DNA from 4 places in the Alcanivorax xiamenensis genome. Region 3 is predicted to be linked to each of the others. Evidence: predicted binding sites of a transcription regulator. Region 3 holds the regulator's gene; each other region holds the start of a gene.

Region 1 (6,530 bases), on a different contig from region 3:
TGGCGCAGTTCCGGCGGCAGGTCGTCCACCAGCACCTCCCGGCCGGAGGCCATCACCGTCAGCCAACGGCAGGTGTTCTCCAGTTGACGCACATTACCTTGCCAGGGCAATGCCGCCAGGTACTTTTCGGTGTCCTTGTGCAGTACCTTGGGCTCCACGCCCAGCTCGCTGGCGGCCCGTTGCAGGAAATACCCGGCCAGTTGCGGTATGTCTTCCCGACGCTCCGCCAGTTTCGGGATATGGATGCGAATAACATTGAGACGGTGGAACAGGTCTTCGCGGAAATCGCCCTCGCGCACCAACCGTTCCAGATCCTGGTGGGTGGCGGCGATGATACGCACATCCACATGAATCGGCGTGGTACCGCCGACCCGGTAGAACTCGTTTTCCTGCAGCACCCGCAACAGTCGCGTCTGGGCCTCCAGCGGCATATCACCGATCTCATCCAGAAACAGGGTGCCGCCATTGGATTGCTCGAAGCGGCCGACCCGCTGGGCATTGGCGCCGGTGAACGCGCCTTTTTCATGGCCGAACAACTCGGATTCGATCAAGTCCTTGGGGATCGCCGCCATGTTCAGCGCCACGAACGGCTTTTCCCGGCGCATGGAATGACGGTGTAGCGCCCGCGCCACCAACTCCTTACCCGTGCCCGACTGGCCGTTGATCAGCACGGTGACATTGGAGTGGCTGAGCCGCCCGATGGCGCGAAACACCTCCTGCATGGCCGGCGCTTCTCCGATGATCTCGGTGGGGGTTTCCTCGTTGGCCACCACCGCTTCGCCCTGGGCTTCCTGACGGTGCTTGATGGCCCGTTTCACCAAAGCCACCGCCTCGTCCACATCGAACGGTTTGGGCAGATATTCGAATGCGCCGCCCTGATAGGAGGCCACCGCCGAGTCCAGATCCGAGTGCGCGGTCATGATGATAACGGGCAGATCCGGGTGCTTGCGCTGCAGAATCTTCAGCATGCGCAGCCCGTCGGTACCGGGCATGCGCACGTCGGAAATCAGCACATCCGGCTCCCTGGCACCTTCTTCCAGGGTATTCAGGGCCTCATCCGCATCCTCGAAACAGGCCAGTTGAAACCCTTCCTGGCTGAGCGCTTTCTCCAGCACCCAGCGGATGGAACGGTCATCGTCAATCACCCATATGGTCGAGGTCATGCCTGTGCTCTCCCTACATCATCGGGCCACCGGCCGGCCTGTCAGGCCGAATCCGAGGTGGCGAAGTTCGCTTCCGGTAACTCCATGGGCAGCAGCAAACTGAACAGGGTCCGGCCCGGTTCGCTGTCGCATTCGATCAACCCCTGGTGCTGGCTGATGATGGATTGGGCAATGGACAAACCCAGGCCGGAGCCATTGGCTCGACCGCTGACCATGGGATAAAAAAGGGTTTCCCTTAACTCTTCGGGAATCCCCGGGCCGTTATCTTCAATGTCCACCCGCAGCACCAGACGGTGGCGGGTGGAACCGATGGTGAATTGCCGCAATACCCGGGTGCGCAAAAGGACCTGGGCGCCCTCGGTGCCGGATTCCAACAACGCCTGAATCGCGTTGCGCATCAGATTGAGCAGCACCTGGATCAGTTGATCACGGTCGGCGGGGATGTCCGGCAGACTGACATCGTAGTCGCGCAGGATGCGCACCCCCTGAGGGTATTCCGCCAGCAACAGTTGACGCACATGCTCCAGACATTCGTGCACGTTCACGTCGGCGAACGCCGGCGGTTTGCGCGGCCCGAGCATGCGATCCGCCACTGAACGCAGGCGATCCGCCTCGTCGATGATTACCCGTGTGTACTCAGCCAGATCCGGGCTGGGCAAAGCACGCTCCAGCAGTTGCGCGGCGCCGCGGATCCCACCCAGCGGATTTTTGATTTCGTGCGCCACGCCCCGCACCAACGCGCGGGTGGCCTGATGCGCGTGCACCAGAGCCTCCTCGCGGCTGATTTTGAGCATGCGGTCGAGCCCCTGCATTTCCACCAGCAGCGCCATCGGATAACCGGGTTCCTGTAACGGCGTAATACTGTAGTCCACCGTTACCTGCACCCCGGGAGTCACATCCAGCTTCGCCTCCCGGCGGGTAAAGGGGTTACCGTCCTCGATGCACTGCTTTAGTGCGTCGCGGGCATTGCCATCATCATGGAAATAGTCCGGCAGCAGTTGGCCGATGATCCGGCTGGCACTGGTGGACAACAGAATCTCCGCCGCCGGGTTGAGATAACAAACCCGCAGCTCATCATCCAGCAGCATCACCGCGGTACGCAGGTGATCCAGCAAGCGTTTGTGCATTACCTTCTCGGTCTTCATGATTCGGCCCATAACGGGGCACAAGCAATTATCAGGCCACCCGTCAGAACCGCCGGAATGAGGCATACCGGGCACCGCTGAAGGGCGTCAAAAAGGCCAGGCGGCCAAAATCAGTGTAATCACTACGCGGAAGGGATGCACCGATTTGGTGCGAATCATGGAAAGAGGGTCAGGAATCGGGCTTGACGGTTTGAGCACGGCTGGCAGGCTGGCCCACGGAGGCCGGAGAACCGGTCTTCGCGCCACTTCCGCGAGCACTGCCGGTCCCGGGGCTGGCGGCGCCCCCTCGCTGGGCAGCCTGCCCGATCCCGGCCCGTCCACTGGGTGCCGGTGCCTGACCGCTTTGCAATCGGCTGGTGCGATGCACATGCACCGTGACCGTGGCGGAGCGTTTGATCTCCTTGCCCTCCTGGTCCAGCACTCGCGCCACCAGCACATGACTGCCCCGCTCCGGATCCCTCAGCGCGGTTCCAGCCAAAGGTTCGCCATTGTCCAGAACCTCAAGCCGGTGCCCGGCCTGAAGCGCCGGCTCCAGCGCTACTTCCACGCTGATCGGCCCCTCCGGATTGCGCACCGTGGCGTTCGGCCGCGGGGAAACAATCGCCAGACGCTGGTAGCCCTCGAAAACCGGCAGCGACGACTCCGGCGGCTCGGCCGGCGGCCGTTCCTGTCGCGGCCCTGGCACGGTATTGGTCGGGCCAATGCGTACCGCCTCCGCGTCGCGTCCCTTCGGCGGCGAGTCAGTGAACGTCACGTTGCCGTGCTCATCGACACTACGAAAGATCATCGCGCCCCCTGTTTCCGACACATCGCCGGCCCGCACCCAGACAGCGGCGCAGACGCCAAGCAAAGTGATCAACAGAACGGTTGTGGTTTTCATGCGGTCCTCCTCTCCCCCAAGAGTCATGGCTTTGATTCTGACCGCACCGGAACAGGGATAAAAGGGTCTGGGGCACACTATGGGCCCCGCCCTTTGTGGGCCTTGGAGACATAAACTCGGAAACTACTACAAGGCCGCTGTGGGAAGCTTGCTTGCAAGCGAATCTTGGGGCCCGGAAACCCATTCGCTTGCAAGCAAGCTTCCCACAGCGGCTTCATAGCCCCCCTTCCGTGCCAGCAATCGTTATGCCGCCATGAACCACAAAAAAGGCCCCGCCGGAGCGGGGCCTTGCAACTGCCGGGAACTTGGGATTCTTAGCAGCTGTAGTACATGTCGAACTCGACCGGATGCGGAGTCATGTTCAGACGCTCGATCTCTTCACGCTTGAGCTGGATGTAGCCGTCCAGCATGTCCTTGGTGAACACATCGCCGGCCATCAGGAACTCGTAGTCCGCTTCCAGACAATCCAGAGCCATGGTCAGGGTATGAGCCACGGTCGGGATGCCCTGAGCTTCCTCGGCCGGCAGATCGTACAAGTCCTTGTCCATGGCATCGCCCGGGTGCATCTTGTTCTTGATGCCGTCCAGGCCGGCCATCAGCAGCGCCGCGAAGCACAGGTACGGGTTGGCGGACGGATCCGGGAAGCGCGCCTCGATACGACGGGCTTTCGGGCTGTTCACCCACGGAATCCGGATGGAAGCGGAACGGTTGCGGGCGGAGTAGGCCAGCATTACCGGTGCTTCGAAACCGGGTACCAGACGCTTGTAGGAGTTGGTGGAACCGTTGGTGAAGGCGTTGATGGCGCGAGCGTGCTTGATGATACCGCCGATGAAGTACAGCGCTTCCTCGGACAGTCCCGCATAGCTGTCACCGGCAAACAGGTTTTTGCCGTCCTTGGCCAGGGACACATGCACGTGCATACCGGAACCGTTGTCACCGATCAGCGGCTTGGGCATGAAGGTGGCGGTTTTGCCATAGGCGTGCGCCACATTGTGGACACAGTACTTGAGGATCTGCACCTCGTCCGCCTTGGCGGTCAGGGTGTTGGCGCCAACACCGATTTCGCACTGGCCGGCGGTGCCCACTTCGTGGTGGTGCACTTCGATTTCCAGACCCATCTGCTCCATGGCGGCGCACATGGCGGCACGCAGGTCGTGCAGCGAATCCACCGGCGGTACCGGGAAGTAGCCACCTTTCACACCCGGACGGTGACCGATGTTGTTCTTCTCGAACTCATCGGCGGACACCCAGGCCGCTTCTTCGGAGTAGATGTTGTACATGGCGCCGGACATGTCGGACTTCCATTGTACGGAATCAAACACGAAGAATTCCGGCTCCGGACCGAACAGGGCGCTGTCGGCGATGCCGGTGGACTTCAGATATTCCTCGGCGCGCTGAGCCACGGAGCGGGGATCGCGCTCGTAGCCCTGCATGGTGGAGGGCTCGACGATGGTGCAACGCAGGTTCAGGGTGGTAACGTCGGTGAACGGATCGATCACCGCGGAACTGTCGTCCGGCATCATGATCATGTCGGACTCGTTGATACCTTTCCAGCCAGCGATGGAAGAACCATCGAACATCTTGCCGTCCTGGAAGAAGTCCTCGTCCACTTCCGAACTCGGAATGGTGACGTGCTGCTCCTTACCCCGGCTATCGGTAAAACGCAGATCGACCCACTTCACGTCGTTATCTTTGATCAGCTTCAGCGTCTTTTCAGACATTGTAGAACGTCCTCCTGGAACGGGTATGTGTCTGGCATTCAGTGGTATCGGCGGGCCGACCACTCGAAGCCGCTATTCTCGGGCACTCGGCCCCGCATGCCAATAGGTGAGCAAATTACGTGCCAGCCCTTTTTTAGCGCATTCGGGCCGCAACGCCCCGAAATCGGCCGGCATACCCGGCATGAAAGCACCAATACTGTGCATGCATGACAAGAACGCACCATTACAGTGCAATCGAAGGCTCCCCAATCTCAAGCGTCACCCGCACCTCATGACCTTCTTCCCGGGTCTCCAGCACCGCATGACCATTGATCCGGCACCAGGCGGGAATGTCATTGAGCGCCCCCGGATCGGTGCAGATCACCGTCAGGGTATCGCCTTGTTGAAGCGCATTCACTTGATTCTGGGTTTTGATCACCGGCATCGGACACAGCAACCGGCGGGCGTCCAATTCATGATGGCTCATGGTTATACCATCCATTCCTGTGGCACCTGATCCGGCGTCGCCGGGCACACCGGTAACTGGCGAGCCACGCCGCTGGGATCGCGCACTTCCACCACCACCTCGTCATCGGTTCGCCCCTTGGAATAACGGGCGACGATGGCGGCCGCCTGGCGCAGTTCCTCATCGGATGCCAGCTCACCGTCGATCAGGGCCAGCGGACCGGGGCAGCTCGACGTGGTGATGCTGGTGAACTGATACCGATACCCTTCCAGGAAGCGGTTCTCCCCTTCTTCACGGCTGATGATCAGCTTGTAGTGCGGCGCCGGACGGATATGCCGCCCCACCTTCAGCAGCATGATGTCATCCAGTTCATAGCGGCGCTCGTTACGGGCTTGCCACAGATCCGCCAGCTTGCGCGAATAGGACTCATCGGTAAGGAAGCAACAGCCGCCGGCGGGCTGGGCGAAGTCATCCAGGCCAAAGCGCTTGGCCAGTGCCATTTGCGGCTTGCGATTACGGCCGGAGAAGTCGTGCAATTGGCTGCGATCCACCCAGCCCTCCCGCTCCGGCAGGGTCTCCGGCAGGTTCCTGGCGCTGAGCGGACGCAGCAGGCGGTCATCGGCGCCGGATTCGCGGCTGATGATCGGCATGGTTTCCTTGCGCTGGCTCTTGGGGCGCTGCCCCACCACCTCACCGGTGATGATGAAGTCGAACCCCTTCTCGCCGGCCAGCTCCCGTGCCTTGTTCAGCATCAGGGAGGCCTTGTTGACCATGAAGATCTTGCAGTCCAGGCAGGGATTCAGATTGGCGCCGTAGCCGTGTTTCGGATTGAGTACCACATCCTTGTACTCCTCCGAAATATCCACGATATGCAGCTTGATACCCAGCTGCTCGGCGACCCAAAGCGCATTATTGCGCTTGTTTTTGTCCTTGTCCTTCTTGCGAATGGCGTGAGTGTGGCCTTCCACGCAGAAGCCGGTGAAGAAATTCACCCCTTCGACGTGGATGCCTTGTTCCTGCATGACTTTCACCGCCAGCATGGAGTCCAGGCCGCCGGAAACCAGGGCGATGGCGCGTCGTTGCAGCGGTTGTTGCAGCGTTCGAGGGGCTGACTCGGTCATAGGTCGGCTCGCGTGCCGGTCAAAAAATGGGCGGCGAGTATAGCAAACCCGGGCC
Region 2 (7,615 bases), on a different contig from region 3:
CATGTGCATTGGCCGGAGTCCGCCGATCATCAGGCACTGTCCGCCTGGCTGGCCGAGCAGCCCAATCCCCGGCGCGCCTTCCAGGCTCGCTTCGAGGAGGCCCTGCAACGCTGGCAGCGCAACGAAGACGACTACAAGGAAACCTGGCCGGCATTCCGTGAGCGGGTTCTGGCGTCGCTTTACAGCCTGGCCAATGGCCTGGAACGCGGCGATTCCGCCCTGGTGTTCACCTCTGGCGGCGCCATCAGCGTGGCCATACAGCACCTGCTTGAACTGGCCGACGACGCCTTGATCACCTTCAATCGCGGCCTGGTCAACACCAGCGTCACCCGTCTGCTGGTCAATGCCGGCCGCCTGCGCCTGGCCACGCTCAACGAACACCTGCACCTGCGCGGCGAACTGCTGACTTATCGCTGACTGCTGTGAAAAGGCACGAAAAGGCCCGCGGGGACTGGCGGGCCGTCACGGTTAACGGCACCATCCTCATTCGCAGCTCCGCAATCAGCAGTGTCACTTGCAGGCGATTCACTGCTGAAGCAGCTTCCCACAGGGGGCTACAGCGATTTCGCAAGCCACCACCGGCACATCAGGCGTATAAGGACTCCCGATGCCGCACCGTAAAACCATTCTGATTACCGGCGCCAGTTCCGGACTGGGCATGGGCATGGCCCGGCGTTTCGCCGCCATGGGCCGCGACCTGGCGCTCTGCGCCCGGCGCCTGGATAAACTGGAAGCTCTCAAAAACGAGCTGGAACAGGCGCACCCAAACATCACCGTGGCGATCCAACCACTGGACGTGAACAACTACGAGCAGGTGTTCGAGGTGTTCCGCGCCTTCAAGGCGGAGTTGGGTCAGTTGGACCGGGTCATCGTCAACGCCGGCATCGGCAAGGGACAGCCGCTGGGCACCGGTCATTTCCACGCCAATCGCCAGACCGCCGAGACCAACTTCGTCGCCGCCCTGGCTCAGTGCGAGGCGGCCATGGAAATCTTCCGCGAACAGAACAGCGGCCATCTGGTGGTGGTGTCTTCCATGAGTGCCTTGCGCGGACTGCGCAAGAACATCAACACCTACTCCGCCACCAAGGCCGGCGTGGCCGCGTTGGCCGAGGGCCTGCGCATGGAAATGCTCGGCAAACCGATCAAAGTAAGCACGATCTATCCCGGCTACATCCGCACCGACATCAACGCTCAGGTGAAAAACGCGCCCTTTATCGTCGATCTGGAAACCGGCTGCCAGCAATTGGTGAACGCGATCGAAAAAGAATCGGCCAAGGCCTATGTGCCACGCTGGCCCTGGGCGCCGCTGGGTTTTGCCATGAAAGTGCTGCCGTTGGCGGTGGTCAAACGCATGACATAAGGGCTACGAAGCTGCCGTGGGAGATTCCATGGTGCCTTGCAAGCTCGCTGGTATGCCGCCATTCGCCAGCAACAGATCATGCTACAATGCCGCTGTGGGAAGCGGCCTTGGCCGCGAATGCTCTCCGGGCCGTTGGCCATTCGCTTGCCAGCAAGCTTCCCACAGCGGCGTTGTAGCGGTCTCTGAATTTATCCCTCCAAGGCGGATTTAACGTGTTCTCTCCATTCAGGACCGGGCACGGATCATGAACCAAAAAAAGGGCGCCCATGGGCGCCCTTTTTCATCCGGAAGGTGATCGATCAGCTTTTCACGAATTCCGGGTAGGCTTCCATGCCGCAGTCCACCAGATCCATCCCTTCGTACTCTTCTTCCTCGGTGACACGAACCCCCATCACCGCCTTGAGGATGCCCCAGACGATCAGGCTGGCCACGAACACCCAGATGAAGATGGTCAGGGCGCCGATGATCTGGCCGGAGAAGCTTGAATCGCTATTGGTCAAGGGCACCAGCAGCAGCCCCAGCAGACCCACCACGCCGTGCACCGAGATGGCGCCCACCGGGTCATCGATTTTCAGCTTGTCCAGGGTGACGATGCTGAACACCACCAGCACACCACCGAGCGCACCAAACAGGGTCGCCAGCAGCGGCGTTGGCGTGGACGGCTCGGCGGTAATCGCCACCAGACCGGCCAGGGCGCCGTTGAGCAACATGGTCAGGTCGGACTTCCCGAACAGGATACGGGCCACGATCAGGGCGGCGATGGCGCCACCGGCGGCGGCGGCGTTGGTGTTCATGAACACCACGGCCACGGAGTGCGCGTTGGCGGCGTCACCCAGTTTCAGCACGGAACCGCCGTTGAAGCCGAACCAGCCCATCCACAGGATGAAGGTCCCCAGGGTCGCCAGCGGCAGATTGGCACCGGGAATCGCGTTGATCTGCCCGTTGGCGCCGTACTTGCCTTTACGCGGGCCGAGCAGCAGCACACCAGCCAGGGCGGCGGCGGCGCCGGCCATGTGCACGATGCCGGAACCGGCGAAGTCGGAGAAGCCCAGGTCGCCCAGGTTGTACATCGTGAACACGTCATCGCCGCCCCAGGTCCAGGAACCTTCCAGCGGATAGATCACACCGGTCATGACCACGGCGAACAGCAGGAACGCCCACAACTTCATCCGTTCCGCCACGGCACCGGAGACGATGGACATGGCGGTGGCCACGAACACCACCTGGAAGAAGAAGTCGGACGCGCCGGAGTAGACGGAATCACCGTCGAATCCGTTTTCCGCGGAAGCGGACAATACGCCGCCCAGATCAAAGTCAGTAATGCCTTTCAGGAAAATGCCACCGTCGTACATGATGGCGTAGCCGCACACCATGTACATGGTGCAGGCGATGGCGAACAACGCCACGTTCTTGGTCAGAATTTCAGTGGTGTTCTTGGCGCGTACCAGGCCCGCCTCCAGCATGGCGAAGCCCGCGGCCATCCACATTACCAGTGCACCACAGATCACGAAATAAAACGTATCGATGGCGTACTGCAATTCAAAGATTTGGTTTTCCACGTTGCAACCCTCCGAGAAATAAAAACGTGTCCAGAAGCCTTGGCATGGGTCGATTCAACACACGTTCTAAAACTTCTTAAACAGCATCCTCACCGGTTTCACCGGTACGAATGCGAATGGCCTGCTCAAGGTTGGTGACGAAAATCTTGCCGTCACCGATCTTGCCGGTGTTGGCGGCCTTGGTGACGGCTTCGATCACCTGGTCCAGGCTGCCATCGGCAATGGCCACTTCGATCTTCACCTTGGGGAGGAAGTCGACAACGTATTCCGCACCACGATAGAGCTCGGTGTGCCCCTTTTGGCGACCGAAACCCTTGACCTCGGTAACGGTGATGCCCTGAACACCGATCTCGGACAGTGCTTCACGCACATCATCCAATTTGAACGGCTTGATAATGGCTGTAACCAGTTTCATTGCTATCTCCTCAACGCTCTTAACGCGTCCGGTAACGTCCGTTTCGTTTCAGGCCCCTCTTTGGTTCCCGATCCATCCACTTGCGCGAACGCTCTGTCCCATCTAGTGCACGACCCATGCCAGTTTTAAAAAGTCACGCTTTCTCAAAGGGTTACATCGCCGACGCGGGTCACGCCCCGACTCCGCTGCGGTATAATAGTGCGCCGACTTGGGGCGCGTTCCATTTTGGGGCACGGCAGTCAGTGCCGCACAACCCCGACCTGGAGTGATACCATCACGCCGACTGAACGCATAGTGGAGCCTACGGCCATGCAAAGCCAACCCTTTATCGATCGACTAATGGCCGACATTCAGCGGCGCCTGCCCGGGGATCCGGGGCGGCTTCGCGACGATGTGGAGCACAGTATAAGGGCAGTACTGGGTGAAGCACTGGCGCGGCTGGACCTGATCAGCCGGGAGGAATTCGACGTGCAACAGCGGGTACTGGAACGCACTCGCGAGAAGTTGGAGGCGCTGGAAAAGCAGGTGGCGGCGCTGGAGCGCGCCGCGCAATCGGATCAGCCGTAGCGGTTGGTTACCCCAGCGTCGCCGGGGTAACGATATTGAAGGAAGACTGGAACTGGTCGAGCATGCCGAACAACGCTGCCACCTTGGCCTGATCCCCAGCCACCGCCAGCCGACCGTCCTGCATGCACTGCGGCAGCGTCACTTTGCCCAGCCCGACCTGATCCAGGTCGGGCTTGCCCATGGTGACGCTGGCGTCGGCCTCATCATGGCGGTGCCCTTCCAGATAGGTGAGCACGCCGTTGCGAACGGTCAGGGCGAAGTCCTGGCCCAGATCCGGGAAGTGCCAGTTCAGGGTCATCGGCTGTGACGCGGCCTTTTCGCTGTCCAGCCGGATCGCCAGCAGCGAAAAGAAAAACGCCGGCGTCAACGCCCGCACCAGATCCGGTGCCTGTCCGCTCGGTACCCGCTTGACGCCCTTGCGCAGTTCCTGGGCCCCGGTAAGGTAGGCGTTGCGCCAGGTGGTGTTCTCGCACTGATAGCCCAGTTGCTCCAGGGTATCCGCCTGCAATGCCTTGGCTTCGGCGTTATCCGGATCCGCGAACACCACCTGATTGACGATTTCCGCCACCCAGCGATACTCACCGCGCTCGAATTCCGCTCTGGCCTTTTCCAATACCGCGTCGGCACCGCCCATCCATTCAATGGTGCGGCGGGCACTGTCCACCGGCGGCAGCGGATTCAGGTGCGCCGGATTGGCGTCATAGAAGCCCATGTAGCGCTGATAAACAGCGCGCACGTTGTGGCTCACCGAGCCGTAGTAATCGCGGGCATGCCAGCGTTGCGCCAGCGGCCGCGGCAGGCTCTTGATGTGCTCGGCGATGTCCAGCGGCGTCAGACCATGGTTGAGCAGCCGCAGGGTCTCGTCGTTGAGGAAAGCGTACATATCACGCTGATCAGCCAGGTACTCGCGGATATTGTCCGCCCCCCAGGTAGGCCAATGATGCTGCGCGAACAGCACATCACTGCGATCCCCGTAACGGGCCAGGGTCTGGCCGAGATAGTAGGACCAGATGCGCGGATCACGGACCAGCGCGCCCCGGATGGTGAGAATGTTGTGCATGCACTGGCAGGCGTTCTCGGCCACGCACAACGCCCGCCATTGCGGGAAGTACAGATTCATTTCCGCCGGCGCTTCGGTACCCGGGGTCAGTTGGAATTCGATTTCCACACCGTCGATGGTATGGGTTTCGAACGCCTCGCTGATGTCATTGGTGGGCGCGATCAGGGTCACGGTGCCCCGGGACGTGCCCTTGCCCAGGCCCGCGTCCACCTGACCGCGCGGCCCCTTGGGCAGCAAGCCGCCATACATGTACTGGGCGCGGCGGCGCATGGCCGGACCGGCGTAGACGTTTTCGCTGACGGTTTCTTCCATGAATCCTTCCGGCGCATAGACCCGCACCTGGCCGGATTGTACTTCCTCCTCGCTGATCACCCCTTTAACACCGCCGAAGTGATCCACATGGCTGTGGGTGTAAATCACCGCCACCACCGGACGGTGCGGGCGATGCTGGTAATACACTTCCAGTCCCGCCTTGGCGACCTCGGCGCTGACCAGCGGGTCCATGATGATCAGACCGCTGTCGCCTTCGATGATGTTCATATTGGAAAGATCGAAACCGCGCACCTGATAGATACGCTCACACACTTGGAACAGACCGGTGTGGTTGTTCAGACGCGCCAGCCGCCACAGACTGGGGTTTACCGTGTCCGGCGCTTCCTCGCTTTCCTGGAAATCATAGGCACGGAAATCCCACACCACCCGGCCATCCTCACGACGCACCTCATCGCCATCGAAAGTGGCGATAAAACCGCGCCGGGCGTTCTCGAAATCGGTTCTGTCCTCGAACGGCAGACGATCCCGCCAACCATGATTACAGGCGATGGTCGCGGGCTGAGCGGGCTTGGATTGATCACACATGGGATTCTCCGGGCTGGCAGGGTGCGCCCTGTTGTACGCTGGCTCCCTCAATGTTACAAATGCATAACATTTATCAAATCAATGCATTTATCGCATTCAATGAATCTGCGTCGACTGGAACAATTGGTGGCCCTGGCTGAGGAACGTTCCTTCGTCAAAGCCGCGGAACGCACCCACCTGAGCCAACCCGCCCTGACCCGTGGTATCCAGAATCTGGAGCACGAGCTGGGCATTCGCCTGTTCGACCGCACCTCCCAGGGTGTGGTCCCCACCGCCGCCGGTCAGCAGTTGATCAACCGTGCCCGGCGGGTGCTGTTCGAAGCCCGGGGCCTGCGCCGCGACGCCGACCTGATCCGAAATCACGAGATGGGTGAGGTCCGCTTCGGCGCTGGCTCCTACCCTTCCGCCATCCTGCTGCCGGACGTGCTCGGCACCTTGATGAGTGAGCATCCGCACCTGCGGATCAAAGTGGAAGTGAACGACTGGGCCACCCTGCTGCGTAAAGTGGAATCGGAGGAACTGGATTTCGCCGTGGTGGAACGGCGCACCGTGCCCCACGACTCCGCCCTGGAAAGCCAGCCCCTGTCGAAGGAGGCCGCCGGCTGGTATGTGCGCCGGGGGCACCCCCTGACGGATGGCAGACCGGTGGCCACACGCGATCTCGGCGACTACCCGCTGGTGTCCGTGCCGTTGCCGGAAACCGCCCGCAATCGTCTGAAACGACGGCTGGGCCAGTCCCCCGGAGAAGCGCTGGCACTCAGCCTCGAGTGCAACGATCTGGTGACCCTGCGCGAGGTGGTGACCCGCACCGATGCCGTGCTCAGCGCCACGCCCTCGGTGTGCCGCTCCCAGGAGGCGGCGGGCCGGCTGGTGCGGCTGAATATTCAGGACAGTCATCAGGAAGTGGAACTGGCGGTGGCGCGCCTGGCCAACCGCACCCTGTCGCCGGCGGCGCAAAAGGCGCTGTCACTGATCCAGGCCTGGGCGGACCAGCACTGATCTGCTCCGAATGAACGCTGGCACAGAAGGCGCCACGAAGCCGCTGTGGGAGCTTGCTTGCAAGCGAATGGGCTTCCGGGCCTCCAAGTAAGCTTCCCACAGCGGCGTTGTAGTGGAGCGAGGAAGCTTTTTTATGGCCGCCGTCCGTGGCGGCCACCCTCCGGGCCGCTAACACGCAACACGCTGGCACGCCAACACGCTTTGAAAACACCCGGGCATCCCGGGATAGAGAGTTCCCTGGCTTAAGACCATTGAACTCCCCCTTCGGGGCGTCCAGCGGGACGTCCAAACGGTGCTCTAAGCACCGTTGTGTGGCCCGGGATCTCCCTCCGCAGGGCACATGGCTTCGTGGAAGGAGATGCCGGATCAAGGCCGGCAAGCGGGCCTTGGGTTTGGCATGTTGCGTGTTGCGTGTTGCGTGTCAGCAATGGCTCCCGACGTTTTTTTGTGACCACCGTCCATGGCCGCCGCTCGTCGGGCCGTCGCTGGCGCGACGTCAAAAATCGCTCCCGGCGATTTTTTCCTACACGTGCCGACGACGATATCTCACCCACCATCACCGTCCTGGCTGACAGCCATCCCCGCCCCGTTGCCTTACCCTGAACCACATGAACATTACCAGCCTGCTCAGCCGCGCCAGCCAAGGTATCGATGCCGTTCCGGTAAGGGTGGAAACCCATCTGGCGCCGGGGTTGCCCGGTTTCACTATCGTCGGTCTGCCAGACACCGCGGTACGCGAAAGCCGTGACAGGGTCCGCTCGGCGCTGGTCACCAGCGGCTTCGAGTTTCCGCAACGG
Region 3 (7,615 bases):
GCCCGTTGCCACCGCCGCCGAGACTCTGCCGCCTTCGCCAGAGAGGCCGGAATGGCCAGCGTCGGTGGTTCCAGATGATCCGCTGGTGGCACCGGAGGAATCCGAGCCGGCGTTCCTGGATCAGCCTCCCCCGCCGGCGCGGGACCCGGAGCCGGCCTGGACCGCGGCACGGGAGCTGGAAGAACGGGAGCCGGAAGAAGACGAGCGGCTGGCGGCCAGTCGTGAGCACGAACGGCTGCTGATTCAGTGCCAGGCTCTTCTGGACCGGGAGGGGCAGCCGGCGGCGGAAACGGAATGGCGTTTTCTGGCCAGCAATCCCTGGATGTTGGACAGCGCCTTTCATCATGGTTTGGGCGATGCCCTGATGGCCCGGCTGGTGGAGCGGTCGCGGCAGCAAGAGGGCACACCTCCTCTGGATGCGGCCACTCTCGGTTATTTGAACAGCCTGTTCGATTGGGAGGGGCGTCGTGGTTTGTTGGCGGCCCGTTTTGGTGATGCCGCCATGGAGCGGGTGTTGGCGCCCCTGGACGCGAGCTCTTCCGGCGACCAGGCGTTATTGCGGGGGCTGCGTGGCGGCAAGGAGACGGTGCCGCCGGCGCGTCAGGCAAACGCCGAGCCGAAACCCGAAACCCTTTATTTCACCGGCATGACCTTACGCATGGTCGCCCTCGTCATCGACCTGCTGGTCCTGGCGGCGCTTCTGGTCATGCCGATATGGGTGGTGAGCATCATGGTGGCGGATTTCAACGGAACAGGTGGTGATATCCGTATTGAGTCGTTCATGAGCTTCTTTCTGGTGCTCGTCGTGCCGGCCTATTTGCTGATGGCGCTGGTAATGGAGGCCGGGCCCAGGCAGGCGACGCCGGGGAAACGGATGCTCGGGCTCAGGGTGACGAATCGGGAGTTTCAGCGGCTGCCCTTCCTGCACAATTTATGGCGGGTCATAGCGTTCGTGGTGGTCAATGCGCTGACCAGCAAGGTGGTGATCCTGGTGAACCTGTTCCTGAAAGGATACCTTCTGCACGATCGCGTCAGCCGCAGTTATGTCATCAACTGGGCGCGCAGTCAGAGGGAGGAGAAAGACGCGAAATGACGTCCTGTTCGCTGCCAAGGCAGCTTCCCACAGCAACTCCGTCGCGCTCTCTGTGGGAAGCTGCCTTGGCAGCGAATACAGCGCGATTTCATATCTCCAAGACCAATAGATGGCACGCCACTGGTCTGTGGACCGCTCCCGCGAACTTATTCCGCTTCGTCAAAGCGGCGGGCGAACAGGTCGGTCAGTTCCTCCATGGCCGGCTGTTCATCATCGCCGTCCACCCGCACCGTGAGGCTGGTGCCCTTGGCGGCGCCGAGGGTGAGCAGGCCCATGATGCTCTTGGCATCGATCCGGCGTTCGTTATGAAGCACTTGAATGGTGCAGCTGTAACGTGACGCCACACTGACCACCTTGGCGGCGGCGCGCGCATGCAGCCCCAGTTTGTTGATGATGGTGAGTTCCTTCTCGATCATCCCTCCAACTCCCGGTGCCGCACATGCAAGGGAATGGCTTTATTGCGCAGGCGCTGGGCCAGCTGTTCGGCCAGATACACGGAGCGATGGCGGCCACCGGTGCAGCCGATGGCAACGGTAACGTAACTGCGGTCGTTGGCGGCGTAGCTGGGCAGCCAGCGAACCAGGAACTGGAAAATATCGTCGATCAAATCTTCGGTTTCCTGATGAGATTGCAGGAAGGCCGCCACCTCGTCGTCGCGACCGGTCAGAGCGCGCAGATCACCGTGCCAGTGGGGATTGGGCAGCATGCGCACGTCATAGACCAAATCGGCGTCGTTGGGTAAGCCATTCTTAAAACCGAACGACTGGATCAGCAACGAGAGGCGGACATTGCGGCCGGCGACCCGCTGACGGATCTGGTTGCGCAGGGAATGGACATCCAGGGTGCTGGTGTCGATCACCAGGTCCGCGCGCATACGGATGTCGGCGAGCAGTTCGGCTTCATAGGCGATGGCGTCGGCCAGGGTGCGATCATCGCCGCTGAGCGGGTGGGGGCGGCGAGTGGCGCTGAAGCGTTTGAGCAGGGTGCCGTGATCGGCGTCGAGAAAGATGATTTCCGTTTCCACCTGCAGCTTGCGTAACTCCGCCAGGGTGGAGGGGAACGCCAGCAGTTGTCTCGGCAGGTTGCGGGCATCGACCCCGACGGCGACCCGCTCCAGTACCCGGTCTTCATCATCCAACTGCCCGGCCAGTTGCGGCAGCAGACCCAATGGCAGATTGTCCACGCAATAATAGCCATGGTCTTCCAGTGCCTGTAGGGCTGTGGTTTTACCGGATCCGGACCGGCCGCTGAGAATGGTCAGTTTCATGGCGATTGCCGCTTTCTTCCCCCAAAAGACGCCCGGGCCGGGGAAAACCGGCCGCGCGGGCCCTGTCGTAGCTTATGAAGCCAGGCGCAATTCGGCCTCGGACTCCACGGCGGTAATGTAAAGCTGGTGATCGTCCATTGCCTGGCGCAGTTCACGCCGATAATCCTCGTCGTTGAACAGGTTGGCCAGGTGGCTCAGGGTCTTGAGGTGCTGCTCGGGATTTTGTTCAGGCACCAGCAGAACGAACACCAGATCCACCGGTCGGCCGTCCACGGCATCGAAGTCCACCGGTTCGGCCAGTTTCAGCAGCAGGCCCACCGCCTGCTCGCAGCGTCCGAGTCGGCAGTGGGGAATGGCGATACCTTCACCGATACCGGTGGAGCCCAGGCGCTCCCGGGCCACCAGTGCATCGAACACCTCCTGGGCTCCGAGGTCGCCGCAACTGGCCGCGGCCAGTTCGGCAACCTGATCCAGAAGACGTTTTTTGCTACCCACCTCGATACCGTTATGGGTGCGGTCCTCGGTGAGGAGTTCTCGTACTCGCATAGATCCGCTTAGTGACCGTGCTTGCGGCTCACGGTCTTCTCCTTGTGTTTGAGAATCTGACGATCCAGCTTGCTGGTCAGGGCATCAATAGCCGCGTACATGTCACCAGCCTCGGCGGTGGCGAAGACTTCGGCGCCGGAAATGTGGATGGTGGATTCCGCCTTGTGGGTCTTCGGCTCCGGAGACAGAATCACCTGAATACTGGTGATCTGGTCGAAGTGCCGTTCCAACTTGGAAAACTTGTCGTCCACATAGTCACGAAGGGCTTCGGTGATATCCAGGTGATGGCCACTGATGTTGATTTGCATAGCTGGCTCCTTTGCCTCGTTATTTAACCCTGGCCCCAGGCCCGGGTTACAAGCCGTTTCCCGCGTCGTCAAACCAGGCGTTTGCGAGCGCTGGAAGACGGGATTCGCATCGCCTCTCGATACTTGGCGACGGTCCGGCGCGCCACCTTGATCCCTTGCTCATTAAGCAAACTGGCCAGCTTATTGTCGCTGAGCGGCTTGCGAGGGTTCTCGGCGGCGACCAGCTTCTTAATGATGGCACGAATGGCGGTGGAAGAACATTCACCGCCGCCTTCCGTGTCCACGTGACTGGAAAAGAAATATTTAAGCTCGAACACCCCGCGGGGGGTGAGCATGAACTTCTGATTGGTGACCCGGCTGATGGTGGATTCGTGCATTTCCACCGCCTCGGCGATATCGGCCAGCACCAGCGGTTTCATGGCTTCCTCGCCATAGTGGAAGAAGTCCTGCTGCACCTCGACGATGCGGCGCGCCACCTTCAGCAAAGTGTCGTTACGGCTCTGCAGGCTTTTCAGGAACCAGCGTGCCTCCTGCATGCAGTTGCGCAGGTACTGGCCGTCCTCGCCCTCGGTGCGGCGGGCCAGACGGGCGTATTGGGCGTTCAGGTTGACCTTGGGCAGTACCTCCTCGTTCAGTTCCACCCGCCAGCCGCCACGGAAAGGGCGCACCACCACGTCGGGCACCGCGTATTCCGCCACTTCGCCGCCGATGTGTTCGCCCGGGGCGGGGTCCAGGGTGCGCAGCAGCGCCAGGGCATCGAGGAGTTCGCCTTCCGTCACCCCCATGGCCCGGCGTAGCCCGGCATAGTCGTGCTTCTCCAATAGCGTGAGGTGCTCAAGCAGGGCAGTGGCGGTGTCCAGGTGTGGCGTGTCGGCGGCCTGCTGTCGCAGTTGCACGCCCAGGCACTCGGCCAGGTCACGGCAGGCCACACCGACCGGGTCGAATTGTTGCAGCCGATGCAGGACCGCCACCACTTCGTCTTCCTCCACCGGATCATCGGCGTCGGCGATTTGCCGCTCGGCGGTGCCGATCACATCATCCAGGGGCAGGGACAGGTAGCCGCGGTGGTCGAGGGCGTCGATGAGGATACCGGCGATGACGCGGTCCCGGTCGCTCATCGGGCTGAGATTGAGTTGCCAGAGCAGATGGTCCTGCAGGGTGACCGGAGCGACGTGGCGCTGCTGCCAGGCGTCGGCGTCATCGTCTTCGCCGCTGCCCGAGCCGGAACCGGACTGCCCCACATAGAGGTCGTCCCATTCGCTGTCGCTCTCCACCGGCCCTTCCACCAGATCGTCCAGGGCCTGGTCCCGTTCGAGGTCCATTTCCTCCGCTTCCCAATCCTCGTCGGCGGGGGAGTCATCCTCGGTATAGGTTTCGCCTCCCTCCTCGAGTTCCAGCAGGGGGTTGGTTTCCACGGCCTGCTGGATTTCCTGGCGCAGGTCCAGCGTCGACAGCTGCAGCAAGCGAATCGCCTGTTGCAGCTGCGGCGTCATGGTGAGTTGCTGGCCGATCTGGAGTTGTAGACTCGGTTTCATACTGCCTTGGTGGTCTGGTGAATCGCCAAGGCGGCAGAATAGCAGCGTCTTTCAACGCTTAGCAATCCATTTAAGCAATATGTATGCCAATGTTGAAATTGCAATTGAAAAAGAGTAAGGAGAATCGTGGTTCCTTCCAGTATGAAGAGAGTCACTGGTGTCCCGCGATTGTGGGGGCGGCCGCCATGGATGGCGGCTCCAAATGCCGGGTGTTGCCGGAGGGCGATGCCGGATCAAGTCCGGCATGACATTTTCAGGTCTTGGACTTGGCGTGCCAGCGTGTTGCGTGTAAGCGTGCCAGCAATTTATGGGGCGCCAGCGGTTCTCCTGATAAGTCAAAGCCGGAAGTCCGCACCCAGATAGACGTCGCGGACCTGCTGGTTGCCGAGGATGGTCTGGGAATCGCCCTCGGCGATGATGTGGCCGGCGCTGCAGATATAGGCGGTATCACAGATATCCAGCGTTTCGCGCACGTTGTGGTCGGTGATCAGCACGCCGATGCCGCGATCCTTGAGGTGGCGGATAATGCCCTTGATGTCATTCACCGAGATCGGGTCCACCCCGGCGAACGGCTCATCCAGCAAAATGAACGCCGGGTCCGTGGCCAGGCCACGGGCGATTTCCGCCCGCCGCCGCTCACCGCCGGACAGGCTCATGCCCATGCTGTCGCGGATATGGGTAATGTGAAATTCCTCGAGCAGGTTGTTCAGTTCCTGCTCGCGCTCGGTTTTGCTCAGTTCCTTGCGGGTTTCGAGGATCGCCATGATGTTCTGCTCGACGGTCAGGCGGCGGAAGATGCTCGCCTCCTGGGGCAGATAGCCGATGCCACGCTTGGCGCGTCCGTGCATGGGCAGGTGGGTGATGTCCTCACCATTGATCTCGATGCGCCCGGCGTCCGCTTCCACCAGCCCGACGATCATATAGAAACAGGTAGTCTTGCCGGCACCGTTTGGGCCCAGCAGGCCGACGATCTGGCCCGCTTCCACCTCCAGGGAGACGTCCTCGATGACCCGGCGCCCCTTGTAGCTTTTGGCCAGTTGGCGGGCATTCAGTTTCGCCATGGTCAGGGGCTCTCCGTGTTGCTGGGGGGGCTCGCCGGCGTGGAGGCCGGGGTTTCGCTGGTGGGCGATTGGGTATTGTCATCGCCCTGATCCTGGCCGGTCTGCTTGCTTTGCGACGTTTCGTCGTCGCCATTCTGTGCCTGGGAGGCGTTCGTGGCCGGAATCACCAGCCGCACCCGTTTGTCGCCCTCGCTGCTGGCGTCCATGCGCCGGGAGTTGAGGTCGTATTCCACCCGTGCGCCCTCGAAGGTATTGCCCTGATGCTGCACATAGGCGTTGCCAGTGAGGATCAGGCGGCGGCGTTTGAGGTCGTAAACCAGCTTGTCGGCGTGGGCGTTCAGGTCCTTGCCTTCGCGCATGCGCACTGGACTGCCGGTGGCTTCCACTCGCACCAGTTGCTCATTCTCGGTGAACAGGCGCAAGACGTCGGCGTTGAGTTTGCGGTTGCCCTGAATCAGTTCGGCGTCGCCCCGGTATACGCCAGTGCCGGCGTCCCGTTCGAACACGGCCTGGTTGGCACTGACCTCCACCGGGCCTTCGGCGCCGGACTGGGCCACGGCCAGTGCCGGGACCAGGAGGGCGGCGGCCATGACCACGCGCAGGCGGCGCAGTGGGCCGTGCACCGGACCGTTAGGGCTTGGGTCCTTTGAATTCACTTACTACTCCTTGCTTGAGAGTCATGCGCCCGGTATCCAGATCCGCGTCCATGCTGCCCGCCCGGGTGCTGCCTTCGCTGTGTCGCATGGTGACGGTGTCCGGGGCGGAAACCTGGCGATCGCGGCTCAGGTAGTGCAGCTCCCGGGTGTCGAGGGTGACGCCGTTGTTCTTGCTGACCGCCTCGACATTGTTTTCGAACACGATCAGGTCACCGTTGTCGCGTACTTCACCATTGTCCGCCTGGATGGTCCACTGGTTGTTGCCGTTGTTCAGACTCAGGTCCGGGCCGGTGAGCAGCGTCAGCGCTTCACGTTCGTATTGTTCCAGGTTGTCGGCGAGAAGCCGGTATTCCACCTCGCCGCTGTCGCGATTGAACTGGCGGGCAACGATGTTTTCGGCGGTGATGGCCGGCGCGCTGAGGAACGCTTCGTTGTCGCCCTCCAGCGGGTTGCCCCACTCATGCAGCGTCATCATCACGATCAATCCCAGCAGAATGACGCCGCTGGCGCTGAGCAGGCCGGGCCGTCTCACTGCCCCTCCCGCAGTCGCAGCAGGCTGTCACACACTTCCCGCACCGCCCCTTCGCCACCACGGGCTTCGGTGCGGGCCACCGCGTGGGCGTTGGCCGGGGCGAAGCCCAGTCCGGCCCATTCCAGTGCCGGCACGTCGGGTTCATCGTCGCCCATGTAACCGATCTCGGCGGCGCTCAGGCCGAGCTGTTGTGCCAGCGCGGACAGGGCCACGCCTTTGTCCTCGCGGCCCTGGATCACGTGCTTGATGCCCAGGTCCCGGGCGCGGCGGGCCACCATGGCGGAGTCGCGGCCGGTGATGATGGCCAGGGTCACGCCACTGGCCGCCAGTTTTTTCAGCCCATGGCCATCCAGGGTGCTGAAGGTTTTCAGTATCTCGCCATCCGGACCGTAATAGAGGCGGCCATCGGTCATCACGCCATCCACGTCGAAAGCCATCAGGCGCAGGCGCAGAGCCTGTTCCGGTTTTACCCCGAGCGTCATTACATTACCCCCGCGCGCAGCAGATCCTGGGTGTTGAGTGCGCCGATCGGACGCTGCTGGTCATCACAAATGATCAGACCGTTCACCTTGCGCGTCTCCATCAGTTGCAATGCCTCCGCCGCCAGACGGCCAGGC
Region 4 (7,615 bases), on a different contig from region 3:
GCGGTGCTCTGATCCATGCCCACCAGGCTCATGAACAGGCCGAGGAAGGCGGCGATCAACCCCTTGATCATGGAGTTGCCCACCAGACCGGCGATGATCACCAGAGCCACCAGAATCACGGCGGCCATTTCCGGCGGCCCCATTTTCATGGCCACGATGGACAGCGGCGCGGCCACGAAGATCAGCACCAGATCACTGAGGGTGTCGCCGGTCACCGAGGAAAAGTGCGCCGCCCTCAGCGCTTTGCGCGCCTTGCCCTGCCGGGTCATGGGATAACCGTCGAAGGTACTGGCGGTGGCCTCCGGCGACCCCGGAGTATTCATCAGAATCGCGGACACCGCGCCGCCGATGGTGCCGCCCTTGTTGATACCGATCAGAAAACCCAGCGCCGCCACCGGACTCATATAAAAGGTGTAGGGCACGGCGATGGTGATGGCGATCAGCGAACCGACGCCAGGCGCGGCGGCGAACAGCTGACCGACCAATATACCCAGCAGGACGAACAGCACATTGCTCAGGGTGAAAGCGTCGGAGAAACCGGCGAGTATCGTTTCCATGGGAGTCTCCTAAGGCAGGGGCGTGCCCAGCACGCGATCGAACAGAACCCAGAGAAACAGGCTCCAGCCCACGGACGTCAGTACGATGGGCAGCCAGCGGCGTTCGCCCATCAGCAGCATCAACAACGCCACCGCCACCACCGCCGCCGCCAGAAAGCCGACCCATTGCATCAGCGCCAGCACCAGCGTCAGCACCGCCAGCACCACCACCAGCCGCTTCAGCGCCGCGCGGCTGACCGGAGCGGGCCGCTCCGCCAGCGCCCGATCGCGGGCGCTGAAGATCACCAGCGCCACGCCCAGCACCGTCACCGCGGTGGCGCACAGGTACGGGAAGGCCCGTGGCGACAAACCAAAGCCCAGACTCGGGCTGATGTGTTGTGGAATCAGATAGAACAGGGTGAAGAGGCCGGCCAGGGTGACAAGCACCCCCGCCGACAGATCCACGATCCGAGCGTTCATGACAGCTTTGCCTCGCGAAAACGCGGTGATTATTCGGAGAATTCGCGCTCGTTATCGGCGCTGCGGAGCTGGATAAAGCGGGTCAGTTTTTCCGCCGGCAGCACCACATTGGGGAACTTCATCTTTTCCTCGGCCAGGTTCGCCACGTCCTTGGAGGTGGCCGCCTTGCGAATCGCCGCCAGCAGCTTCTCGCGGACCGGCCCGGGGATGCCCTTGGGCGCCGCCAGCATGAAATAGCTGGTGTAGCTGCGGTCATAGCCTTGCTCACGAATGGTGGGCACATCCGGGGAGGTGCGCAGGCGTTCGCTGTTCATGGCCACGATCACCTTGACGCCCTGGTCGTTCAGATAGGCCTGGTGCACGCCGGCACTCCAGCCCACGTCCAGGTGGCGCCCCATCACATCGGTGATGATCTGACGCCCGCCCTTGATCGGCACGATACGAACGCGGATGTCTTCCTGCTTGGCCAGACGTTCCGCGAACTTGGTGGTAATCGGCGACAGCGAACCAAAGGTGAGGCCGCCCTGTTCGCGGGCATAGGCGAGCATCTCTTCCCAGGTGGAAAACGGCGCGCTGGCGCCGGCCACCAGAGCGTTCTGCAGCTCGGTGACGGTGGCCAGATAATCGAAGTCGTCGGGCTGGTAGGCGGTGCGCACGATGAACGGCAGCGCATCGAAGGTGGAATCCGAGGTGAAACCGATGGTGTAACCGTCCGCCGGGGCCCGCTGCAACAGGGTGGCCATCACCACGCCGCCGCCGCCGGCCTTGTTCTCCACCACCACCGGCTGACCCAGGTCTTGTTCCAGCGCCCGGGCCATCAATCGCGCCAGGGTGTCGGCGCCGCCACCGGCGGAAAAGCCCACCAGCAGCGTGATCGGTTTGGATGGCCAGTCGTCCGCCGTCGCCGACGGGGACATGGTCATCGCGGTCAGGGTGCACACCGCCAGAACGGCGGCTGCGCAGTGTCTTATTAGTCTCATTCTGCTCTCCACGGGCAGCTCGCCCAGTTTTCTTTTTGCACGGAGGGCCAAGGGCCCAAAACGTTCCAAGCAGAGTACGAGGGCCTCTCAGGAGAAAAAAATATTATTTCACGATATCTGACATCATATTTTTTAATGCCGGCATCTGCTCCTCGGGCAGCACCACCTCCGCCTGCCAGTCGCCCGCCCGGGCCGCCTCCACCATCAAGGCGATCAGCCCGTCGCGCACCCGCTCGGCCGGGCGCGACAGGGGACGCTTGCGCGGCCAGGCCACGGTCATCAAGCGCTGCACCAGAGGATTGACGATGCGCCGCGCCCGACGCGGATGGGTACGATTGTCCGGCAGCGGCATGGGCAGGTTGGCGATGATGCAGGCCATGCCCTGGTCCACCACCGAGGTCAACGTTTTCGGGCCGTTCTGCTCGAAGCGCAGGTTCAACTGGGCGCCAGCGGCCACCACGTGCTCATCGATCACACGGCGCATATTGTGGGTGCGGTCGCCGAGGATCAGCGGACGGCCCACCGCGTCCGCCAGATCGATATCGCCGGTTTCCGGCCCCACCAGTTCCGGCGCGCCGATCAGATAAAAGTACTCACGCAGCACCGGGATCGATTCCACGTCGTCCAGTTCCGCGGCGTTGGGGTTGACCCCCAGTTCCACCTTGCCGGTTTCCACCACATGACCGCTTTCCGAACTGAGCCCCTCGACGATGTGCAGCCGGATAAGCGGATAGTGTTCCTCCAGCCAGGCCAGCAGGCGCGGCGCCAGAAAGGGCGTCACCGTCACCGGCAGGGCGATGATCACCTCCCCGGCCGGTTCAGACTCCATGGAGGTTCTCAGGTCGTTCCGGGCGATCTCCAGTTGCCGCAGGATCAGACGGGCATGGTTAACCAGCCGCTGACCGTAAGGCGTGGGCGTGACACCACGATTGGTGCGCTCGAATAACTGAACGTTGAGTTCCCTCTCAAGACCGATGATTTGCTGGCTGAGTGCCGGTTGCACGATATTCAGACGGCTGGCGGCGGCGGAGAAGCTGCCTTCCTCGAACACCGCGACCAGCGCGCGAAGCTGCTTGAGATTCATGCGTCTTGTCTCTCAACGGGCCCCACCGGGCCCTTTCCGATCGCATTTAATGATGCACAAGCAGCTTATATACCATTTTTTTATGGCACGGCAAGGCGCCAACAAGGCCGGAGGCCGGTCAGGCCCTTTTCTCACCTGACCGCCCTCCCCGTCACCAATGCTTGTAGGGCAGGAATTTTCCGTTCATGGTCACCACCACACGGTCTCCCTTGGGGTCTTCCTGTTTGTCCACTTCCATGGTGAAGTCGATGGCGCTCATGATGCCGTCGCCGAATTTTTCCTGGATCACCTCTTTCAGCGTGGTGCCATAAACCCCCGCGATTTCGTAGAACCGGTAGATCAACGGGTCCGTCGGCACGGTCTGGTCCCAGATTTTTGTGGGAAACGCTTCCAATGCCCTGGCCACGCCCTGGTCCAGCCCCAGGTACTCGGTGATCGCCATGGCTTTTTCCGGCGGCGCGCCATTCATGCCAAGGCAGGCGGACGCCAGCCATACCGGCGACATCCCCAGGTCCTCGCCCATCTTTTCCCAGGTCAGTCCCCGCTTTGCCTTGGCGGTGACAATAAGGTCGGTCATTTGCTGTTTATCCACGGTATCTCTCCTGTCACGGCACACTCTCCTGCTAACAAGCCTCGGAAAAAACGTCATGCCGGACTCGATCCGGCATCTCCCGCTACGGAGTGATGCGCCCTCCAGAGGGGGATCCCGGGTCAAGCCCGGGATGACGAGGTGTTTTTCAAAGGTTCCCCAAGCGTTGCAAGCTCCATACCAACTCAGAGACAGGGCCCCATGGCGCAAGGCGATTAATTTGCGTATAACGTGGCCTCACTATGCTGGGGCCAACCGTTACGCCCTGTTTCCGAGTTCATTTGGGGATCGCCGACAACCATGCCCAACCTGCTGCTCGCCCTGATCGCGGGGCTACTGTTTCCCCTCGCCTTTGCCCCCTACGATCTGTGGCCACTGGTGCTGGTCAGCGCCGCTCTCGGTTATACCGCCCTGGTGCGGTCGCCAACTCCGGGGCGGGCCTTTGCCGCGGGTTGGCTGTATGGCGTCGGCATGTTCGGCTTTGGAATCAGTTGGCTGCACGTTTCAATGACCGATTACGGCTTCATGCCGTTATGGATGTCGATTCCATTCACCGCCGTGTTCGCCATGGGATTGGCCCTGTTTTATGGGCTGGCTTTCTGGTTCACCAAGCGGCGCGGCACCCGCGCCATGGTGTTCGCCGGCACCTGGCTGGTGCTGGACTGGGTGCGTGGCTGGCTGTTGACCGGGTTCCCCTGGCTCTATGCCGGTTACGCCGCCATCGATACGCCACTGGCCGGGTTGGCGCCGCTGGGCGGCGTCTGGGCCCTCACTCTGACGCTGGTGCTGGCCGCCGCCACCGTGGTGGATCTGGCCCGGCCACGGGTCAGCGCCGGAGCGGCCGTGGCGGTGGTACTGATTCTGGTGACGGCGGCCCTGCTGGCCGGCCGCCATGCCTTCACCCACCCTTCCGGTCCGTCGCAACAGGTGGCTCTGGTGCAGGGCAACATCCCGCAGGACCTGAAGTGGCTGGCCACCATGCGCGACGAGACCCAGAAGATCTACCACTCGCTTAGCGCCGATCTGCCGGAGGACACCCTGGTGATCTGGCCGGAGTCGGCGATGATCGAGTTCTATCAGGATATTCGCGGCTTCGTGGATGGCGAGGGCGAACGGATCGCCGCCAGGGGCGGTGCCCTGGTCAGTGGTTTGCCCTGGCGCGATGCCAGCACCTACCCACCGCGATACCACAACAGCGTGGCGGTGGTGGGCACCGGCCACGATGGTGTTTATCACAAGCAGAAGCTGGTTCCGTTCGGCGAATACGTGCCGCTGGAGGGCCTGATCCGCGGCTGGATTCCCTTCTTTGATCTGCCCATGTCCAGCTTCACGCCGGGCCGCCCCGCCCAGCCCAACCTGTTCGCCCTGGGTCAGGAGATCGCGCCGGCGATCTGCTACGAGATGCTCTATCCGGCCCAGGTGGCGGAGCGCACCGGCAATGCTGATGTGCTGCTGACCATCAGCAACGATGCCTGGTTCGGCCACTCCGCCGGACCCTTGCAGCATTTCCAGATGACCCGCATGCGCACCCTGGAAACCGGGCGCTGGCTGCTGCGCGGTACCAATAACGGTGTCACGGCGGTGGTCGACGCGCATGGCCGGGTACGTGACCGATTACCGCAATTCGAACGCGGCGTACTGATCAGCGAATATCAGCCGCGCCAGGGCCGCACTCCCTTCATGGTGGCCGGTGTCTGGCCCACGCTGCTGGTGGCCCTGGCCATGGCGGTGCTGGCTGGCGGGACGGGCCGCCGCAAAGGCACGTCCTGATCAGTACCGCGCAAACGGCCGTCATCTGTACCGTGACGGCCATTCCCGCCAGGCACCATACTCGGATTTCCCTGCTGATTACTGCCCGGAGGTTCCATGCCAGACCGTCTTACTCACGCTGATTTGCAATCACACGCCGACCACTGGATCGCCGCCTGGAACCGGGGGGATGTGGAAGCGGTCGTGTCCGCCTTCAGCGACGACGCGGTGTTCATCAGCGCGGTGGCCGAGCCCTACGTCGGCACCAGCCGTATTCAGGGCAAGGCGGCACTGCGCGATTACTGGGTAGCGGCATTGGCCGACCGGCCAGGTTTGCACTTCGAGCTGGTGGCCGCCATCTGTGACGAACCGGGCCAGCAATTGGTGGTGCATTACATCGCCAGCGCCAATGGCAAGCGGGCGTTCGCCTGTGAAATCATGCGTTTTGAGAACGGACGTCAGATCCACGGCGAGGCCCTTTATGGCGCCCCGGCATTATAACCGGCCTGAACCAATTATTCCCAAATAGAATAAGCATATAACTTATTTGACTTTCGCTTCCGTGCCCCCTATAACGGTGCCATCCCGCAACGTTTTGGATGGATAGGGTCATGGCCGGTCCGCAAGTGCAAAGTTTCTTCGACACCAACACCAACACCGTCAGCTATGTGGTGACCGACCCGGATACCCGGCACTGCGCAGTGGTGGATTCAGTGCTTGACTACGACCCGGCCGCCGGGCGCACCCGTTACGACAGCGCCCAGCGGCTGGTGGATTACGTGCGCGAGCACGACCTCACCGTGGAATGGCTGCTGGAGACTCACGTCCACGCCGATCACCTGTCGGCGGCACCCTGGATTCAGGAACAGGTGGGCGGCAAGCTCGCCATCGGTTCTCATATCCGGACGGTGCAAGACACCTTCGGCAAGATCTTCAACGCCGGTTCCGAATTCGCCCGTGACGGCGGCCAGTTCGATCACCTGTTCGAGGATGGCGAGCATTATCGGGTTGGTAATCTGGAAGCCGTGGCCCTGCACACCCCGGGCCATACTCCGGCCTGCATGAGTCACCGGATCGGCGACGCGGTATTCGTCGGCGACACTCTGTTCATGCCCGACTACGGCACCGCCCGTTGTGACTTCCCCGGCGGTGACGCCCGCACCCTGTACCAGTCGGTGCGCAAACTTTTGGAATTACCCGGCTCGACCCGCATGTTTTTGTGTCACGATTACCTGCCCGAGGGACGCGAGCAGTACCACTGGGAAACCACCGTGGAGGAGCAGCGGCGCGCCAACATCCATGTTCACGACGGGGTCAGTGAGGATCAGTTCGTCGCCATGCGCGAGAGCCGCGATGCCGGACTGGGTATGCCGCGCCTGATCCTGCCGTCGGTACAGGTCAACATGCGCGCCGGCCATCTGCCACCGGCGGAGGACAACGGCGTCCACTATCTGAAGATTCCACTGAATTCGATTTAAGAGACACGAGAGCGGAGCGCAATGAACGACTACAAGACTCTGACGCCGGCCATCTCGGTGGCCGGTCAGCTGCAGCCCGGGGATATGCAGGCCCTGGCCGAAGCCGGCTTTCACACCGTCATCAACAACCGCCCGGACGGTGAAGGCGAGGACCAGCCCGCCAGCGAGGCTCTGGCCGAAGCCGCCGCCGAAGCCGGCCTGCGATATTACTATTTGCCAATCACCCCGGGCGAAATCAGCGACGATCAGATCCAGCGCTTCGGACAACTGCTGGCGGACAATCGCGCGCCGGTCATGGCTTTCTGCCGCACCGGCAACCGCTCCAGCACACTGTGGGCACTATCGCAGTCCTCACGGCTGGACCCACAAACGGTGCTCGCCACCACCACCGCCGCCGGCTATGACCTGGAAAAACAGCGCTCCCGCCTGGAGCAACGCTGGCAGCAGGGGCAAGGCGCTGACGCCCCCCGCCGTTCACCGGCCAACGACTGGGATGTGCTGATCATCGGCGGTGGCGCCGGTGGACTGGCCGCCGCCGCCAGCCTGCTGAAGCGGCGTCCGTCCCTGAATGTCGCGGTGGTGGAACCGCGCGACACTCATTATTACCAGCCCGCCTGGACTTTGGTCGGCGCCGGCGCCTTCCGCCGCCGCGATACCGCCCGGCCGATGACCCAGGTGATGCCACGAGGCAGCAAATGGATCCGGGCCCGGGTCGCCGG

What was found. The regulator sigma-54, encoded in region 3, starts transcription at its own class of promoters, with help from an activator protein. The targets are predictions, from matches to a motif close to TGGCACNNNNNTTGCTNT.
Region 1: the regulator sigma-54 is predicted to act here: its motif matches at 2,330-2,347, upstream of glnL (nitrogen regulation protein NR(II)).
Region 2: the regulator sigma-54 is predicted to act here: its motif matches at 3,439-3,456, upstream of glnK (P-II family nitrogen regulator).
Region 4: the regulator sigma-54 is predicted to act here: its motif matches at 3,835-3,852, upstream of cynS (cyanase).

The regions. Positions count from the first base shown of each region.
Region 1 covers NZ_AQPF01000085.1:663-7,192, forward strand. The annotation lists gene glnG (nitrogen regulation protein NR(I)) at 1-1,163, opposite strand, end outside; gene glnL (nitrogen regulation protein NR(II)) at 1,205-2,308, opposite strand; gene A6D6_RS21205 (DUF4124 domain-containing protein) at 2,478-3,188, opposite strand; gene glnA (glutamate--ammonia ligase) at 3,503-4,909, opposite strand; gene A6D6_RS21215 (sulfurtransferase TusA family protein) at 5,133-5,375, opposite strand; gene A6D6_RS21220 (tRNA (5-methylaminomethyl-2-thiouridylate)-methyltransferase) at 5,378-6,475, opposite strand.
Region 2 covers NZ_AQPF01000064.1:6,032-13,646, forward strand. The annotation lists gene A6D6_RS20025 (histidine phosphatase family protein) at 1-417, shown strand, start outside; gene A6D6_RS20030 (SDR family oxidoreductase) at 608-1,360, shown strand; gene A6D6_RS20035 (ammonium transporter) at 1,660-2,919, opposite strand; gene glnK (P-II family nitrogen regulator) at 2,996-3,334, opposite strand; gene A6D6_RS20045 (accessory factor UbiK family protein) at 3,644-3,901, shown strand; gene A6D6_RS20050 (alkyl/aryl-sulfatase) at 3,909-5,819, opposite strand; gene A6D6_RS20055 (LysR family transcriptional regulator) at 5,919-6,818, shown strand; gene A6D6_RS20060 (YifB family Mg chelatase-like AAA ATPase) at 7,427-7,615, shown strand, end outside.
Region 3 covers NZ_AQPF01000002.1:137,902-145,516, reverse strand. The annotation lists gene A6D6_RS02225 (RDD family protein) at 1-1,093, shown strand, start outside; gene A6D6_RS02220 (HPr family phosphocarrier protein) at 1,240-1,509, opposite strand; gene rapZ (RNase adapter RapZ) at 1,506-2,360, opposite strand; gene ptsN (PTS IIA-like nitrogen regulatory protein PtsN) at 2,433-2,906, opposite strand; gene hpf (ribosome hibernation-promoting factor, HPF/YfiA family) at 2,915-3,214, opposite strand; gene A6D6_RS02200 (RNA polymerase factor sigma-54) at 3,283-4,749, opposite strand; gene lptB (LPS export ABC transporter ATP-binding protein) at 5,085-5,810, opposite strand; gene lptA (lipopolysaccharide transport periplasmic protein LptA) at 5,813-6,466, opposite strand; gene lptC (LPS export ABC transporter periplasmic protein LptC) at 6,441-6,998, opposite strand; gene A6D6_RS02180 (KdsC family phosphatase) at 6,995-7,480, opposite strand; gene A6D6_RS02175 (KpsF/GutQ family sugar-phosphate isomerase) at 7,480-7,615, opposite strand, start outside.
Region 4 covers NZ_AQPF01000004.1:200,410-208,024, reverse strand. The annotation lists gene A6D6_RS05005 (tripartite tricarboxylate transporter permease) at 1-557, opposite strand, end outside; gene A6D6_RS05000 (tripartite tricarboxylate transporter TctB family protein) at 567-1,016, opposite strand; gene A6D6_RS04995 (tripartite tricarboxylate transporter substrate binding protein) at 1,046-1,996, opposite strand; gene A6D6_RS04990 (LysR family transcriptional regulator) at 2,100-3,080, opposite strand; gene cynS (cyanase) at 3,232-3,672, opposite strand; gene lnt (apolipoprotein N-acyltransferase) at 3,970-5,439, shown strand; gene A6D6_RS04975 (nuclear transport factor 2 family protein) at 5,536-5,919, shown strand; gene A6D6_RS04970 (MBL fold metallo-hydrolase) at 6,030-6,896, shown strand; gene A6D6_RS04965 (bifunctional protein tyrosine phosphatase family protein/NAD(P)/FAD-dependent oxidoreductase) at 6,918-7,615, shown strand, end outside.